DNA from 4 places in the Paenibacillus sp. FSL R5-0623 genome. Region 1 is predicted to be linked to each of the others. Evidence: riboswitches for the same ligand, from Rfam matches in the RefSeq annotation. Region 1 holds a riboswitch; each other region holds the start of a gene.
The links. A riboswitch is a leader RNA that binds a small molecule or an ion and turns the genes downstream of it on or off. The one in region 1 is predicted to bind thiamine pyrophosphate.

Region 1 (4,736 bases):
GAGAAAGGGCTCATCGATGGTGTGGGTTTGCAATCCCACTATAACCTGGAATCCCCGCCCATCAAGGAAATTGAAAAAACGATCAGCATGTTCGCCGAACTTGGATTGGATATTCAGATCACGGAACTGGATGTGGATAGCGGAATTCCATTTGGTGAAGAGATGTCGGATGAAGTTGCGGTAAAACAGGCGTATCGATATAAGGAACTGTTGGATTTATACCAAAAACACAAAGATCACATCTCTTCAGTTACCTTATGGGGACTCCAAGATGAGAAGTCTTACAACAACCAGGCTATGCTGTTTGATTCAGCCCTGAAGGCCAAAAAAGCATACTGGGGGCTCGTGGATGAATCCAGCTTGCCTGTGTTGACAGAGAGAGCCGTCTCACTTTCGGGTAAACCGGATATCAAAAAACATTCACAAGATCCACTCTGGAACAAAGCGGTGTCTACTCCACTGAAGGGTGACTCTTCGGGATCAGCCAGTTTCCGCACCTTATGGGATCATAGTAACCTGTATATCCTTGTGGATGTTCAGGATGCGAAGGCTGACGTGAATGACAGAGTAGATATCTTTGTTGATCTCAATAATGGCAAGACCACCTCATATGAAGCAGATGACCGACATGTAATCATTAAGCGGTCGGGCAAAGCTGAGGGCGCAGAGCAGCGTTCATATCGTGTACGCGAGACCAAAGCCGGATATCAGGTTGAATTGTCCATTCCATGGGGTGGTATCCAAGCCGGTTCAGAATATGAAGTTGGCTTGGATATCCGTGTGACTGATGGCGGTGCAAATGGGACACAACCTTATAATCCACTGTACTGGAATGATCGAACACAATCTCAGGAGCAAGATACAAGCAAATACGGCGTGATTGAGCTTGCCCCTATGCCCAAATCTGCACAAGCTATGCAAGGCATTGTTCAGATTGATGGGAAGAAAGACACATCATGGAATAAGGCTGCACCATTTGAAGTAAAACGGTTGAACCAGAGCGAAGGTGCAGAGGCAGTGGCTCGCGCAATGTGGTCAGGTGAGTATCTATACCTGCTGATCGACGTCACTGATCCAAACATCATCACAGATAACATCAACCCATGGGATCAGGATTCGGTTGAGATTTTCCTGGACGAGAATCACCAGCGCACACCGTATTTTCAATATGATGATGCCCAGTTCAGAATCAGTGCAGAGAATGTGGGAACCTTTGCAGGGGGGGCCTCATCCGGACGCCTTGTAAGTGCTGTGAAGAAAACAAATAAAGGATATCTCGTAGAAGCCAGAATTCATTTACAATCATTGACGCCCAAAACAGGAAATGTTCTCGGCTTCGAGCTTCAAATTAACGACAACCAGGGCGGAGGTAAGCAGAGCGTAGCCAAATGGAATGATACGACCAATGAAAGTTGGAGAAACACTTCCCAGTACGGAATACTCACTTTTGTCGAAAAAAACAAACTCGGTCATTAAACCATTTGCAGTAGTAGCAAGAATGAAAACCATCATAACAATGGATAAAACTCAACCAGGGTTATGTTGGTTTTCATCGTTTACATACGTCACCGAAGTTGTGGAGGGGCGATAAATCTGCCTTGACAATATTTAACAGCCATTGATATACTAAATGAACGTTATTTTTTCTTTTATGTGGATAAGAAAGTAATCAACTACATACAACCGTTTGCGAGGGAGCCTTAACTGGCTGAGAGGGTGTTAAACCGACCTTACCTGATTTGGATCATGCCAACGTAGGGATGCAACGATGAAACGCTGTACTTGGGTAGCTCATGCGAACCCCCTTGTTTTAGTGTATTTATCTGCGAAACATCCTATGGATGTTTCGTTTTTTTGTTTTTAAATACATACATTATGAATTGGAGGAACACCTGTTGACTATTTCAGAGCGGTTATATCAGGCAGCACAGCCTGTGTGGAAGGAATGTCTTGAGCATCCCTTTGTTAAAGGGATCGGAGATGGTTCCTTACCGGTCGAACAATTTCGTTATTATTTGCTGCAAGACTACTTATACCTGTTCGATTATGCCCGTGTATTTGCACTAGGTATCGTAAAGTCAAACGACCCCAAATTGATGCAGTTTTTTAGTAAAAACGTAGATAACATCCTGAATGGTGAAATGAAAATTCATCGTTCTTATATGGAACGATTAGGAATTACAGAGGATCATGTTTTTCAGGTGAAACCTGCACTGAAAAATGCAGCCTATACTAACTATATGCTCTCTGTTTCCCATGCGGGCGGCATAGCAGAAGTTCTGGTATCCATTCTGGCCTGCTCGTGGAGCTATGCAGAGATCGGTCAAGTTCTTTCCCAAAAGCCAGGTGCAGTTGATCATCCTTTTTATGGAGAGTGGATCACAGGATATGCTTCCTCTGAATACAACAGCATCAATCAATCCCTTGTGACGTTAACGGATAAGCTATTAGAAGGCTGTAGCGAAGAAACGTACCAACGGATGAAAGATATTTTCGTGATGTGCAGTCGCTTCGAGCTTGATTTTTGGGAGATGTCTTGGAGGCTAGAGCCTTAAGTTCACTGGTAGTTCATTCAATTAGAGAGTACCATATGACACCACTCATTCAGATTCATTTAAGAATTGCCATCTATGATGATTACATATCAAAAGATACAACAACAATCATGAGGTGATGGCAATGAGTATATACAAATGGCCCAAATATATCGGTGTAGCGGTGTTATGTACTGCAATGCTGACAGCATGCAGCTCGACTAATCAAGGCAATGGAGAGTCGGACAACAATTCGACTGAGAAGGAACAAACGAATACGGATAATCAGAGCAAAACGGAGAATACTGCGCAGACAGTAGGGTATGCAGATCAAATCAACAAAACTGAGGTTATGTCCATTTCGATTGATGTGGATGAAGCGGCATGGAAAGAAATGCTCGATAATGCAAATGAGGAGCAGTACATCTCATCTAATATTACGATTAACGGAACAACGATTGAAAACGTCGGAATTCGTCCAAAGGGTAACTCCAGCCTTCGGCAAGTCGCTAGCGATGATACAACGGATCGATATAGTTTCAAAATCAAGTTTGATGAATACGTTAAGGATCAAACTTGGATGGGGTTGGACAAGCTCGTTGTGAACAACATGATTAGCGACAATAGTTATATGAAGGAATACTTGAGTTATGACATCATGAGTTATATTGGCGTAGAGGCACCTTTATTCGCATTCTCCAATATTAGTGTAAATGGAGAGACTTGGGGTTTGTACCTAGCTGTTGAAGACATTGACAGCGGATATCTCGCCCGAGCCAAGAATGATGAGGGTGAACTTTACAAACCGAACAATGATGACAACATGGGGGCAGGAGGAATGGGAGGGCCCGATGGCAATCCTTTTGCACAAGGGTATGGAAATATGCAGCCTCCTACTGAAGATATAGCGCCACCGGATGGTGGAAGTCCGCCGAATATGAACAACGGGACAGAAGAAGATGGTGCCGACACATTACCAGAAGCAGGTATGAAGGGTAACCGCGGTCCAGGTGGTATGGACGGAAGCGGCAATGGTGTTTCATTGGTGTATACCGATGACAAATCATCCAGTTACTCCGCCATCTTCGACAATGCTGAGACCAAAACAACAGAGGAAGATTATCAGCGTGTCATTGAATCGCTCAAAAACTTGAGCACAGGTACCGAACTGGAGAAATATGTGGATGTGGACGAAGTTCTGAGATATTTTGCGGCCCACACGGTCGTTGTCAATATGGACAGTTACACGTCCAACATGGGACATAACTATTATCTGTATGAGAACGATGGACAGATCAGCATGTTGCCCTGGGACTACAACATGGCCTTCGGTGGATTTCAAGCTGGTTCTGCCTCCGATGTCGTGAATCTGGCGATTGATACGCCGGTATCAGGGGTCAGTCTGGACGAACGTCCAATTTTAGGAAAGCTCCTTGAGGTGCCGGAGTATAAGGCCAAGTATCATGAATATTTGCAGGAGATCGTAGATGGATACTTCGCAGACGGAAAATTTGAAGAAAAAGTGCAAAGCCTGAATAACATGATCTCCGAATATGTGAAGCAAGACCCTACAGCGTTTATTACGTATGATAAGTACGAGGACGCTGTTGCAGAATTAACCAAACTCGGCTCGCTGCGTGCAGAAAGTATACAAGGGCAACTGGACGGAGATATTCCTTCCACGACCGAGAAACAAAAAGAGGATTCGGATTCACTGATTGATGCTTCTTCGGTTGACCTGTCCAAACTGGGTGAAAATAATGCTCGAGGAGGCATGGGAGGTCGCGGTCGTGGAGCTGCAGAGGGTAATCAGTCTAAGGATGGAAAATAAGTGACTTCCGTAAAGCGAAAAGATAATTCTTAGGGGCGCATCGGAATGAACTTAAAAACAAAACAAACGAAGGAAAAGGAACGCTTGTATAAGCTTGTTTGTTTCGTGATGTTGCTGAAAAAAAGGCGGAGTATATCCGTCTTTTTTTCATTGTTGAATTTTTTAATACAGGAACATTTTGTTCTCAGAAGTCTCTGCTTAAATCAAAAACGGTGTCAGGACGGAATGTTCATTGCCGTTTGAATGTTTTTCAGGTCGAGCTGAATTTGCTCTGGAATATGGTAGGGATGGTATAAGCCATGCTGTACCATGTAATTTGATATCTTTTCATGAGAGTCAATGGCTTCATCGAGCTGTTTCATCAAAATTTG
Region 2 (4,736 bases), 370 kb from region 1:
AATATAAATGCTCTAATCGGTAGGGTAGCCTGTATGACAAAATCATGGAAGAGGTTCCTGAGCTGTTTACATTACTTTCAGAAAAGACGGGACTTGTGCTAGAATAGGGTTTCGGAACAATCACAAAAGTAATGTCTAATAGATAGGAGCTACCTCATCTTATGAGTTTATTGTCAGTAGAGAACGTGAGTCACAATTTTGGAGATCGCACGTTATTTAAAAATGTATCGTTTCGTTTACTTGCCGGAGAGCGCGTAGGACTTGTTGGTGCCAATGGTGTGGGTAAATCCACATTAATGAACATCCTTACCGGTAAATTGCTTAAAGATAGTGGAAAAGTGGAATGGACACCTAAGGTCCGTTATGGATATCTGGATCAGCACACGAAGCTTACCCCAGGCAAAACCATTCGTGACGTGCTTAAGGATGCATTCCTTCCGTTGCTTGAATTGGAAAAAGAAATGATGAATATTACGGACCAGATGGCAGATGCAGATCCAGATAAGCTGGAGCAGTTGCTGGAAGAGATGGGCGATATTCAGGAACAACTGGAACAGGGCGACTTTTATCTGATTGACGTAAAAGTGGAAGAGATGGCCAATGGTCTTGGTTTGTCCGCAATTGGTCTTGATCGAGATGTCGCAGCTCTAAGTGGTGGACAACGTACCAAGGTGCTTCTTGCCAAACTTCTGCTCGAGAAACCTACAGCTCTTTTGCTGGATGAGCCGACCAACTATCTGGACGTAGAGCATATTGAATGGCTGTCACGTTACCTGAAGGACTACCCGCACGCGTTTCTCTTAATCTCCCATGACACCGAATTCATGAATGAAGTCGTAAATGTCATTTATCATTTGGAATTTGCCAAATTAACGAGATATGCAGCGAACTATAACAAGTTCCTTGAGATGGCTGATATGAATAAAGCCCAGCATATTGATGCATACGAGAAGCAGCAAGAGTACATCAAGAAGCAGGAAGACTTCATTCAGCGTAACAAGGCACGTGCTTCAACTTCAGGTCGAGCAAAGAGCCGGGAGAAGCAGCTGGACAGAATTGAACGTATTGATCGCCCAGATGAAGCGGCCAAACCAACGTTCAAATTCAAGGATGCCCGTGCGAGCAGCAAAACGGTCTTTGAGGGTATTGATTTTGAAATTGGATATACGTATCCTTTGCTGCCCAAAATGACGATGACAATTGAACGTGGTGAGAAAATTGCCATCGTAGGTTGTAATGGTGTGGGTAAATCGACGCTATTAAAAACCATCCTGGGAAAAATATCTCCACTTAGTGGAAAGACTTTCTTGGGAGATTATCTGGAAACGGCCTATTTTGAGCAGGAAGTTCGTGCTGGGAATATCACGCCGATTGAGGATGTCTGGAATGAGTTTTCACATTTGACCCAGAATGAGGTCCGGGGTCATCTCGCTCGCTGCGGGTTGAAAAATGAGCACATTACTCGTCCGCTTAACATGCTGAGTGGTGGAGAACAAGCCAAGGTTCGTTTATGCAAACTCTTGATGCGTGAAAGCAACTGGATTTTATTCGATGAGCCGACAAACCATCTGGATGTCACAGCCAAAGCGGAGTTGCAGCGTGCCTTGCAAGAATTCAAGGGAACGGTGTTACTGGTATCTCATGAACCTGATTTCTACGAGGGTTGGGTCACCAAAACATGGAATGTCGAAGAATGGTCTGAGAAAAACTAGGGCGATTTAAGACAATGTTTAACAGAAATGACGGTGACAAAAAAATCCGTCTATGGTAACATAGGCTACAACTTCATATGAACACTAGGGGGGCCGCACGATGCGGCTGAGATGGAAGAATGCGATTCTGGACCCTTTGCACCTGATCTGGATCATACCAGCGTAGGGAAGTGGCGAGCGCGTTTCAGTGAATGACGTGAGCAAACGGCAATTCAAAGAATTTCAACCGTCTGCTTAACGAATTGAAACATGCAGTTGCGTGTATAACGTTATGGCTATAGGGTCTATAGCTTTATTGCACGAAATGAACTGTATGTATCAGTCAGTCATCTGGTCCTATAATTAATACGCAGCCACTCCCCTACGGGAGTGGCTTTTTTGTGTTTTCATAGCATTCACGCATGGAAGGAGATGAACAGTACGGTATTTTCTCATGAACATGTACACGGATCATTTGAACTGCATGTTGTATCTACGGGTGCAGGGGATCAAGCATCTTTTGTAAAAGCTGCAAAGGACGTTTGGCCATGGGTGGACTATATTCACATACGAGAAAAACAACTCACATGGCAAGACAAGATCGGTTGGGCTGAAAGTCTGCTTAGCATTGGCGTTCCATCTTGTCGCATTGTTATAAATGGTTCAGAGCTGCCACCACAGAATGACATCTATGGCGGTGTACATTGGGGGCAAGATGCGATACGTAACTATAACCCAGCTGTTATAAGCAATGTGCAGCGACTTCGTCTGGGTGTATCTGTTCATTCAATCGATGAGGCAAAAATCGCTGAAGAACGGGGAGCCGATTACCTTTTCTTCGGGCATGTCTACTCAACCAACAGTAAGCCTGATCTTGAACCAAGAGGATTATATGCTCTGGCTGAAGTGTGCTCTGGTGTCTCCATTCCTGTCATGGCGATTGGGGGCATCGAACCGGGAAACATTCACGCTATTCGTTCTGCAGGCGCACAGGGAGTCGCTGTGATCTCGAATGTGTGGGCGAGCGATTCCCCGGATCGGGCGGCTGCATTATTAAGGCAGGCTATCGTTGGTACAGAAAGTTTGAGCCGCTGAATCAAGGAGATGAGCTGATGAAGAAGATCATTACTGATAGACCGGATAAGATTCATGCAGAAACGATTATTGTAGGCGGAGGCGTTGTTGGATGTGCCATCGCATATGAGCTTGCTTCCCGTGGACAGGATGTGCTGTTGCTGGAGCGTTCGGCGATTGCAGGAGGCACTTCTTGCGCAGCAGCTGGAATGCTGGCGGCCGACAGTGAGGATTTTGCTCATCCTTTGATGGCTAAGCTTGCCAGGCAGAGTAGACAGTTACTTACCGAGCAACAAGTGCTAATGGCTACACTCAGTGAGGTAGAGACTGGTCTGCAACGCCAGGGATTCCTAACTCCTTTTCGTTCATACAGTGAATTAAGTAGTTATAAGGACAATCGGAAGTCTGCGTTGTCTAGTTCTGCTGATGAGATGTGGTGGGATCGTTCCGTTGTGCAACAGGAGGCATCATGGCTTAACAGAGATACGTATGGAGCCTATTACAGACCTCACGAGAGTGAGATTCTCCCAGTCCACCTAACGAAGGCGTACGCCGAATCCGCTCAAGCAATAGGAGCACGGGTAATGGAGGACATACAGGATATACGTGTGCAAGCAAACGAACACGGTGTGCAGGGAATCACCACATCGATCGGTGAGATGAGATGCAAACATGTCATTATAGCGGCTGGATTACAGAGTGAAGAGTTGATGAGACATGTGAATCTGAGCTTGCCTGTGTGGTCGGTAAAAGGTGAAATAGCCGCCGTTCAGTTCTCAGATGAACATGCAGGGTACAGACCTGATAGAACGGTGTATGCAGAGGATATCTATATTGTTCCCAAAGCCAATGGCGAAGTTTGGCTCGGTGCAACCAGTCTGCCAGGCAGAACGGATTTGAACGTTTCTGTACAGGGTGTTCAGAAGCTGCTAACAGCGGCTACCCACTGGGTGCCTGGGATGAAAGAAGCACAATTTATACGAGCGTGGGCAGGCGTAAGACCGGGAACTCCCGATGGACTGCCTTATATAGGTGCTTGCAAGAGTATACCCGGGTTGTTCGCCGCCTTTGGACATTACCGCAACGGTATCTTGCTTAGTGCGATAACAGGCAGGCTTATCGCTGAGTTGCTCGCTGGCAAAAGCTCAGAAGAACTCGGAATTGAGGCGCTGAGCCCTGAGCGATTGAACAGAAAGGGAGTGGTGCAGTGAATATCATCGTTAATGGTCAACGGATGGAGATTGAAGACAGATTGAATCGTGTGGATAAATTGCTCCAATCTTTTGACCTGCAAGTCAAGACTGTAGTTGTTGAGCTGAACAGGCATATCTTAACGCGTGAGCACCATGAGTCAACAGCATTAAGAGAAGGCGATCGAATTGAGATTGTACATTTTGTAGGAGGCGGTTGATGATGTTGAACATTGGTAAATATACGTTTGAGTCCAGATTGTTGCTCGGAACAGGCAAGTTTTCGGATCTGGAAGTGCAAAGTCAGGCTGTGGAAGCATCTGAAACGGAAGTTTTGACCTTTGCTGTTCGTCGTCTGAATCTGGAGGAACGCAACCAGAAGCATTTCCTGGATACGTTGGATCTGGACAAATACACTCTTCTTCCGAATACGGCGGGGGCTTCCACTGCGGAAGAGGCGGTGCGAATTGCCGAGCTTGCGCGGGCTTCAGGACTTTGTGATATGATAAAAGTCGAAGTCATAGGAGATGGAATGACGTTACTCCCAGATCCGATTGAAACGTACAAGGCTTGCGAAATTTTGCTTGAAAAGGGCTTCACGGTATTGCCTTATATTTCGGATGATGTCATTCTGGCCAAAAGGCTGCAATTGCTTGGCGTACATGCTGTAATGCCTGGCGCTTCTCCCATCGGAGCTGGCAGAGGCATCATCAATCCCTATAACCTTGAGATCATCATTGAGCAGGCCGTTGTACCTGTGATTGTAGATGCAGGGTTGCGC
Region 3 (4,736 bases), 2.9 Mb from region 1:
TGGGACTATTCACATAACAACCGATTCGATCCTCCCATATCAAACCTCTCATATCAGGTTCTTTACTCCTGAATTTCCCTAAAACCGTTTACATCTCCTTAAAACCGGGTAAAATCACTACAATCCAATTGGATTTATATTCTAAAGTCATTTATTTCGTCTAACAAGTCATATGTACCTATATGTGCACCTGGCAACATAACCAGTCGAAATACATAATTTTAAAAAAATGCATTAAAGGAGGAACCAAGATGATCCGCATGCCTATTCAGCAAATGATCCCGTACCACCACCAATATCCGCGCAACACGGCGACCACTGCTCCTAAAAAGGAGAATGAGAACACTCAAGGTCTATCCTTTCATGAAATTCTGCAGCAAAAAATGGCGAAGAAGAGCGCTTCTCCTTCCCTTCGATAAAATGGACACCAGAACCAATTAGTACGGTTATCAACCGTCTTTCCGCAGTTTGGCGGAAGGGCGGTTATTGGCGTTGAGTAACAAACAACTGTACAGTCCTCAGGTGTGTTTCTATAATGGTTTAAATATCTACAAGATCCATGACATATACGAACTGTAAAAGGGGACTTAGCACATGATCACCATTGGTTGTTTTCACGCTCATTATTCCAACATCGCCTTAATCGAAGAAACGCTTGCTCCTTATGAAGTTGAATTGGTCCATTACGTCGATCCAGGTCTGGATCGTCTTAAACATGACGCTGACTTTAACGAGGTCGTCATTCACGAGAAAGTAGCCCAGACGCTCCAATGGATCGCCGAATGTCATGCCGATGCCATTCTGGTCACGTGTACCCTCTTTGCGACAGTACTGGAGCAGGAAGCGACACAGGTCCCTGTGCCTGTGATCGGCATAGATGATCCGTTATTGCAGGAGATACGGCGAGTACCAGGAGATTACATAATCGCATTCACCAACCCGGCAACGATTGAAGGAACGATGGCACGGGTGAATCAGGCATTACAGCAAGAGGATGAGAATGTGCAACTACACGTTGCCAAGACATCTCAGACAGATGCCGTGTGCATCCCTGGGACATTTGAGTTGATTATGCGTGGAGATCAGCAAGGGTATCTCGAAGCGGTACGTGAAGGCTTACAGCAGATTGCTAAGCGGCATCCGGGTAAAACGGTAGTGGCAGCCCAACTCTCTATGGCTCCAGCAGCTGCACAGGTTACAATAGATCGCGGTATTCCGATCCATAGTCCGTTGGCATTGCTTGCGGCATATTTGGAGAAGAATTTGGGTGTGGCTCGATAGTAGTAGCGGATTTGAAGTGAAATATTACAATCACTAAAAACATGTGAAAACTACTATATTGACTTCTTTTGCAAAATAAAAATGCTCTCGAACAAGAGCATTTCAAATGGTATAATCACTTTGTACAGCCAATTTGTGGTGGGAAATAGGTTTGCCTCCAGTGGGAGGTGATCCTATGAACTTCTCTTTTAACGACGTAATCGTGTTCGCGATGTTAATTATTGCGCTCCTGACATACATCGATCGTAAAAAGAAGTGACCCGCCACAGGTTGACGGCCTGACGGGTCACTTCATCTGAACTTGCTGCACTCGGAGGAATACCCACCGCAAATGCTGTGCAGGAGTAGCCATTGGCCTGGCTACTCTTATTGGTGTTTACCTACATTCATTTTATTAAACATCTGCTAGACAATCAACCATAATGCTGATAAAAAGTATCAGGAAGCTGATCAATAAGATGAAAAAGACGACATGATAGCAGTATTCTCACCTGCAAATGATGTCAGACTGCCCAGCTTGCGCTGTATCGGCGCCTAGGAACGTGTCCGATATTCCTCGGCCTTTTCCTGCATCCCGGCAGCTACAGCCTCATTCTCGGACAATCCTTTATCCGCGGCAAAGGCCCGAATGTCCTGCGTGATGCGCATGCTACAGAACTTCGGTCCGCACATCGAGCAGAAATGAGCTTCTTTGGCCCCTTCTGCTGGCAGCGTCTCATCATGGTAGGACAGCGCACGTTCAGGGTCCAGTGACAGGTTAAACTGGTCACGCCAACGGAACTCGAAACGTGCCTTGGACAATGCATCATCGCGGCGTTGAGCACGCGGATGGCCTTTCGCCAGATCGGCAGCGTGGGCCGCGATCTTGTAGGCGATGACGCCTTCCCGCACATCATCCTTGTTGGGCAGGCCCAAATGTTCTTTTGGCGTAACATAACAGAGCATGGACGTGCCGAACCAGCCAATCATGGCCGCACCAATGGCGGATGTGATGTGATCGTATCCCGGGGCAATGTCGGTCGTCAGCGGCCCCAGCGTATAGAACGGTGCCTCTTTACATATCTCCATCTGCATATCCACATTCTCCTTGATCTTGTGCATCGGCACATGCCCCGGACCTTCGATCATCACCTGCACATCATGCTTCCACGCAATCTGCGTCAGTTCCCCCAGCGTAGCCAGTTCCGCCATCTGAGCTTCGTCATTGGCATCGTAGATACTACCTGGACGGAGTCCATCTCCCAGCGAAAACGCCACATCATACCTTTTCATAATCTCGCAGATTTCTTCAAAATGAGTGTACAAAAAATTCTCCTGATGATGCGCAAGGCACCATGCTGCCATAATGGACCCACCGCGAGACACAATGCCTGTCATCCGCTTGGCCGTCATCGGGATATAACGCAGCAGTACACCTGCATGAATCGTAAAGTAGTCCACACCCTGCTCTGCCTGCTCAATGAGTGTGTCACGGTATAACTCCCAGGTCAGCGCTTCCGCTTCGCCATTCACCTTCTCCAGCGCCTGATACAGCGGCACCGTACCAATCGGCACAGGTGAATTGCGGATAATCCATTCCCGGGTGGTATGAATGTTTTTGCCTGTGGACAGATCCATTACGGTATCCGATCCCCAGCGTACCGCCCAGGTCATCTTCTCAACCTCTTCCTCGATGGAAGAAGATACAGCAGAGTTGCCAATGTTGGCATTGATCTTCACATGAAAATGGCGACCGATCAACATCGGCTCACTCTCCGGGTGATTGATGTTAGACGGCAGGATGGCCCGTCCACTCGCCAGCTCCTGCCTTACAAATTCCGGCTCCACACCTTCACGAATGGCAGCGAATTCCATCTCTGCCGTAATGACTCCCTGTCTCGCGTAGTGCATCTGGGTCACACAGCGTCCTGGCTGTGCCCGCAAGGGTTTGCCACGTAATCCGGGATACTCTTCGGCACCGGCTCTCTTCCCTCCGGGCTTCAGTCCGTTATCCTCCGGTTTAACCGTACGGCCCTGGTAAGCCTCGACATCGCCACGCTCTGTGATCCAGAGGGTACGCAGGGCTGGCAGACCTGCACGGATATCGGCGTGAAATCCGGGATCGGTCATAGGGCCGCTCGTATCGTAGACACGCAGCGGTTCGTTATGCTCCACCCCTTGGGGAGTATTCGTGTCATGAAGGGCTATCTCACGTTCCGGTACTGCAATGTCCGGCCGTGAGCCCTGAATGTAGACTTTGCGGCTGCCCGGAAAGGGCTGAACCCGTCCGGCCGCGCTTGTTTCCTTTTCCACCTGCTGACCGTTATGTTGCTGTTCCATCGCTTGTTGTCCCGTTTGATTTTCTGTACTCATGTCACTTGTCTCCTCCTCATTGTTCGTTCGCTTGTTTTTGGGTTGGCATCATCATTAGCTCGCTTACGTACCTGTCCCAAATCATGCGCAATGCAGAGAAGAAAGAGCGATCCTACACCAGACCAGGGGAGACATTATTTATGTACAGTTCACAACAGACCGAAGGCTGCCGCAGATCATGGATCTATGGTGACTTCCCTCCTCATCCAAGCCCACTTTCGCAGGTTATTGAAAAAGAAGCCCATAGAATCCTCGCTATATCGCCTGTTCACTGTATATAAAAAAGCCGGTCCCCGAAGGAACCGACTTTTAATGTCCATCACCAATAATGCACCTTTATGCAGCTCCTTAACGGAGCCCTACAAGGGTCACATCATGTGGTGGTTGTGGTCATATCGCCGATTACTTCCCTACGCTGGTATGATCCAGATCAGGTGCAAAGGGTCCGGAATCTCATGCGATTCCGTCTCAGTCCGGACAATTCGGACTCCCCCAGTAACGTTAACAAGTTGCGGCATACACATGCCGCAGTTCATATTCAATGAAGCTGGCCCCGATGGGCCGTCCATTACAGAGTAGCGCAACCGGAACATAAAAACAACCTTTATATTCCAGATTACTAACTTAATTGGTGACAGACCTTACATCGACATCAGGATAACATGAGCCCCATCTGCGTAGCAGCTTCCTTTAGCACAGGTGCGTATTCGTGCAAAGTCTCTTGCGAGAGTCGACTGACAGGCCCTGAGACCGAGAGGGCAGCTGCAATATTGCCTCTGCGATCCATAATCGGTACCGATACCGCGGCAGCTCCCGGCTCACGTTCCTCATAACTCGTCGCATATCCGTTATCCCGAATGTCTACCATTTGCGCCAAATACACCGCTGGATCGATAAATACCGGCCATTCAGGACCATTCATCAATTCTTCACGATCCTCGTCCGTGGCAAACGCCATCAAAACTTTGCTGGAAGCGCCCACAGACAGCGGGAGTCTAACACCAACGGGAGCAACTCGGCGAATCGCCTGATCACTTTGCACAGCCTGAATCCGAATCCGTTCACTGCCATCACGCAGGTACAGACTCACGGTCTCCCCCAAT
Region 4 (4,736 bases), 2.7 Mb from region 1:
CACAGATCAGCTCGCGAATAGCCAATCTGAATGTAATACGTTCGGCTCGCGCCATCCGTAAATCCTTTCGCTTCCATCGCAACCGCCATTCGCTGTGCACGGCGAATGCTCTGTGCCAGCAGCGGAATAGCGTAACGCTTGAGTGTTCCATACACGTTCCAGCGAGAGCCACGTTGCTGTGTTCCACGAATACGAATAGCGTAACGGAGCGTCTGGAATTCATCCAGCATAATCGGGATCATGCGCATCGCGGCCAGAAAGCTATAGGCATATTTTGCGGGAAGCCGCCACTGCTGCATCAGGGAATAAAACAGCCGTACTGGCTTGGTCGTAAGACCAAAGAGTAACCCAGCCGCGGCCATAGTGAGCGAGCGAAAACCCAAGTGTAGACCGCGATAGAAACTCTCTTCGGTTATGTGGATCAATCCCCACTTATACCATGTGGTCTCGCCCTTACCAAACATCATCATGCCTGTGGACGTGGAGATAAAAACCAGAATGAATGGTGATGCATACAGTATCAATCTGTACCACGGATGACCTGTCCAGCACAGTAATAGCATCATCGCCACTGCAACGTTGGCCATTACATTCAGATTGTGAATGAGGATAACGATGACAAACATCATCGTCAGAATGATCATCTTTAATCCCGAATTGACGTTATGAAGCCAGGTTTCACGGTGAGGAAACGACAGTTGCATCAGTTAACCTCCCCTCATCTACCGTCCAGATTCGGGTGCAATATCTTTTTACAATTTCACGATCATGGGTAACCATAACAATAGCTGTTCCCTCTCTCCGCAATTGCTCCAGCTGTGCTAACATGGCAAACGTATTGCGGGCATCCTGTCCAAAAGTAGGTTCATCCAACAGCAGTATTCGCTGCTCTCTCACCAGTGCAGAGGCAACGCTCAAGCGTCGTTTCTGCCCCATCGATAATTGGTAGGGATGGCGCTCGGAGAGGTCTATTAGCCCAAATTGATTCAACATATGATCAGTCCTGACAAGTCTTTCTTCCGTTGAAATCCTGCCCCCCAGCAATGAGAATTCCACTTCTTCCGCAACCGTGTTGGTCACAAATTGAAACTCCGGGTTCTGAAATACAAACGCGATTCGATCTGCAAGCTGCTCCGTTTTGCCAGAAGGCTGACCGTCCACCTCATAATGACCTGTTGTTTTTAGGATATTCATCAGAGATAACAACAATGAACTCTTGCCAGCTCCATTAACTCCGACAATACCAATCCAGTCTCCATGCCATACTTTGGCCTGTTCTACCTGAATGAAGGGTGTTTTCCCACGCCATCCGGTGAACTGCTGCAAGTCCAGTGCAGGCTGATAGGCGGGTGATACAGGTGATAAGGATGAGACGTGAGATATGGGGGATATACCCGGTGTATCGGATAAACCAGACGATTGCTGTGCTTCCAAACTTGAGATGCCTTGGTCCACACACAATTGAAGCTCTCCAGAAGCACTTCTCTCTTCTTCCTTAGCTGCCTGCTCGTGCTCATCCCACACACCCGGATACCAGATTCCATAAGCCTTCAGCTTGCCCCGTTCATGCGTAAATACCTGCTGTGCTGGCCCATCCGCCACGATCTTTCCTTCAGGTGATAACACAATAATTCGGTCGACCATATCCACAATCTCGTTAATTTTGTGTTCAACGATGATGATCGTTTTGTCACTGACGATGCGTTTGACGGTATCCCACACCTGGGAAGTCCCCTCATCATCCAACAGTGCAGTGGGTTCATCCAAAAACAATACCTCCGGGTCCATGGCAAGCATCGAAGCAATCGCGAGACGCTGCTTCATCCCCTGAGACATGGACTGGATCAATACACGATTCTGTTCAAAGGATAATCCCACTTGTTTCAGATAATATTTAATCAGAGCAGGCATCTCTTCACGCGGAATATTTCGGTTTTCCAGCACAAATGCGATCTCTTCATCCGTAAAAGACATACAGAACTGGGTATCCGGATCTTGAAAGACCACTCCTGCTTTGGCGGGAACCTGAATATCATCACATTTCATCGGAATCTCAACCGAACGTGGTATCAGACCGCTCAAAATTTGCAATAACGTCGATTTACCGGAGCCACTCGGGCCAAGCAACAGCACTTTCTCTCCTTGACGCACAGAAAGAGACAAGCCTTGAAATACCAAGGCTTTCTCTCCCGGGAACTTGCATCTTAGATTCGTCACACTTACCGCTTGCGAATTCCCTTCCCCGTTCATCTAATCCAGCGCCTCATAATCCTGTTTGGATACCGGTCTGAGTGAACGTGTTACACCGGTCAGTTCCAATGCTTTGGCGAGATAATAAGCGAACACTCCTGCAATCAAGATGCTTCCGATGAAGCGGAATCCAATAAATAACGTATAATTCCAGGCCGAGAGTGAATCAATATACCCGTACTGGTAATCCAGCAAAAGCGAAGCCGCTGCGGCTCCTATGGCTGCAAGACAGGTGACAAACAGATTGGTTTTGCGATACAAAAATGCTGCGAAGAATATCTCGGCTCCCAATCCTTGCAACAGACCGTATACAAGTGTGGACATGCCCCATTCACTGCCCAAAAAAGCACTTACCGTTGAAGCCGCAACTTCGGCAAGAATAGCCACGCCTGGTTTACGAATGATAACAAAAGCAAACGTGCCCGCCATAAACCACATGCCGTAGATCATCTGCTCCGCATGAACGCCGAATGGTTTCATCAAGTCATATGTAGGTCCCCATATCTTGTAGATCACCCCAAACACCACTGCGATCACGATGGTTACCAGAATATCCGTTAGTTTCAATCGTTTGTTGCTTGCTGTTGCTGCCATGTTCTCTACGTCCTTCCTCTGTTCCCTGTGGGGGTTATAAAAATAAACGAAAAAGCCTCCCCGGTTCCGGGCAGGCCTTACGCACAGTGTACAATCCTCACAATGATGTATTGGATGGATGTCGAAAATACGGAATATCAACCATTCCCTCTCCCCTGGCAGATACACCACCACAGTTCAAAGAGGTCTGTTGTTCATCCACGTTCATTCCCACAATTCACCCTAACATATCGCAAATCTATGTTCTCTACGCTGGCATTACCCAGATCAGATGTACGGTCAGCGGCACAAGGCCACTCTCTCAGCCCAACTTCATTGAGCTCCCGGTTCACTTATTTCATTGCTTCTACTCTACATCAGATGGGTATTTGTGGCAATCCCTAGAAGAATCATCATGCTTCATTTGGGGTAAAAGGGAAGGAGACATGTGATGGTCCACTTTCCATAATATGCAACATTTAGGTTATGTAGTGCGTCTTAAACATTAGAAGGGAGATTGATAGTGATGAAAAAGTACAACTCTGCTTGGCAGCTTAAAACATGGAAAATGGTCCTTGCCGCTTCGATACTCACCGCAGGCACGGCACCTGCCTTGCTCTCATCCACTGTGGCGGAAGCCGCAGCAACCAAACCTAAACCGACAGCTTATATTAACAATGTTCAAGCTCAATATGATGTTGTCATACGGCAGGGTATTACGTACGTGGCATTGACGGAGCTTCAATTCCTCGGCAACTATACGTTTGGTTACAATAACAAAACAAAAGAGATCAGCATTAGCACAGGCAGTGATAAGTATGTTCTTACACCTAACAGCAAAACAATGAAGAAAAACGGTCAGAATGCGACATTATCCTCCGCGCCGATTCTGGTGAATGGTAAAGCGATGCTTCCGCTCCGTGCCATCGGTGAAGCTTTTGGTGCCAAGGTGCAGTGGAACCAGAAGGCCAAGGAAGCCTACATTTACACTACCGATGCTACGATTGTAAAAGAATATAACAGTTCCGATCTGACTGTGGCGCGTGAAGCCGCACTGCATCTGCCACGCTTCTCTGAACTGGGACAAGCACGTCTGGACATTCGCAACCCTTTGGGTCCGGTGGATTCATCCATTGAATACATTTTTGAACAAGGAAAAAAAGATCGTTTCTTCGTTGTTGAGGATAACGATCTGATCAGTTATTACATCCTTAAAAATGGAAGTGCCCTGCTACAATGGCAGGCCAACATCAGCAAAAATGCCGGAACCATCGGTGACCTGTTCTTTATTAAAACCAAAGCCGTTGCTGAAGCAGGGACTCGTCCTTCCGTAGCAGGTCAAACACTCGTATCATTCAAGTACTCTCGCATGCTTGAAGAAACCTCTTACGAGATCATGAACAAGTTGGGCTCCATTGATACCGGTTCTGTTGTCCCCGAGAAAGGCAAAGTCATCGTTGAAGTTCCGGGAGAGAAATAATTTGAGCATCCTCTATAAAACATTGCTCAGCAGAACTATACTATGACATCTGCATTACAAAAGAGCGTCCCTCAAAGTCAGTGTGGCAATGACCTTGAGACGCTCTTTTTGGCGTTATATTCCAAATTACTTCCAGTCACAAGCGGGGCTTAAACCTTTAACAACTCAAGCGATTCAATCTTCTGTTTAATATTGCGTGTTTCCGGACTGGCTCGTTTTCCCTGAAGCAAACCCCTTGAACAACGTTGGTACTTTGGAATAACGGGTATTCGTAATTTTGCCTTGTGATGTACTGCTGTCTGTACGCATAATCGAATCTTTCACATTGGAAATGTTGGAGTTATCCAGCGTCATGTTAACTGCAAAGGAAGTTCCACCATTTTGGCGAACCAGTTTGCCAATATCGTCTGCACGGAAATTTTTGATGTTAATT

Region 2: it holds a riboswitch for thiamine pyrophosphate, as region 1 does, so the genes downstream of both, MKY92_RS17680 (thiamine phosphate synthase) here and tenA (thiaminase II) in region 1, are expected to answer to the same signal.
Region 3: it holds a riboswitch for thiamine pyrophosphate, as region 1 does, so the genes downstream of both, thiC (phosphomethylpyrimidine synthase ThiC) here and tenA (thiaminase II) in region 1, are expected to answer to the same signal.
Region 4: it holds a riboswitch for thiamine pyrophosphate, as region 1 does, so the genes downstream of both, MKY92_RS04390 (ECF transporter S component) here and tenA (thiaminase II) in region 1, are expected to answer to the same signal.

Annotation. Positions count from the first base shown of each region.
Region 1 covers NZ_CP150233.1:3,666,647-3,671,382, forward strand. The annotation lists gene MKY92_RS15975 (endo-1,4-beta-xylanase) at 1-1,476, shown strand, start outside; TPP riboswitch at 1,682-1,779, shown strand; gene tenA (thiaminase II) at 1,896-2,555, shown strand; gene MKY92_RS15985 (CotH kinase family protein) at 2,680-4,365, shown strand; gene MKY92_RS15990 (spore coat protein) at 4,581-4,736, opposite strand, start outside.
Region 2 covers NZ_CP150233.1:4,039,073-4,043,808, reverse strand. The annotation lists gene MKY92_RS17690 (hypothetical protein) at 1-23, shown strand, start outside; gene MKY92_RS17685 (ABC-F family ATP-binding cassette domain-containing protein) at 162-1,712, shown strand; TPP riboswitch at 1,789-1,898, shown strand; gene MKY92_RS17680 (thiamine phosphate synthase) at 2,091-2,786, shown strand; gene thiO (glycine oxidase ThiO) at 2,804-3,976, shown strand; gene thiS (sulfur carrier protein ThiS) at 3,973-4,176, shown strand; gene MKY92_RS17665 (thiazole synthase) at 4,179-4,736, shown strand, end outside.
Region 3 covers NZ_CP150233.1:720,026-724,761, reverse strand. The annotation lists gene MKY92_RS03435 (hypothetical protein) at 252-419, shown strand; gene MKY92_RS03430 (hypothetical protein) at 595-1,281, shown strand; gene thiC (phosphomethylpyrimidine synthase ThiC) at 1,816-3,633, opposite strand; TPP riboswitch at 4,024-4,137, opposite strand; gene MKY92_RS03420 (IclR family transcriptional regulator) at 4,286-4,736, opposite strand, start outside.
Region 4 covers NZ_CP150233.1:945,329-950,064, reverse strand. The annotation lists gene MKY92_RS04400 (energy-coupling factor transporter transmembrane component T) at 1-704, opposite strand, end outside; gene MKY92_RS04395 (ABC transporter ATP-binding protein) at 679-2,250, opposite strand; gene MKY92_RS04390 (ECF transporter S component) at 2,251-2,844, opposite strand; TPP riboswitch at 3,072-3,182, opposite strand; gene MKY92_RS04385 (copper amine oxidase N-terminal domain-containing protein) at 3,350-4,303, shown strand; gene MKY92_RS04380 (pectate lyase) at 4,490-4,736, opposite strand, start outside.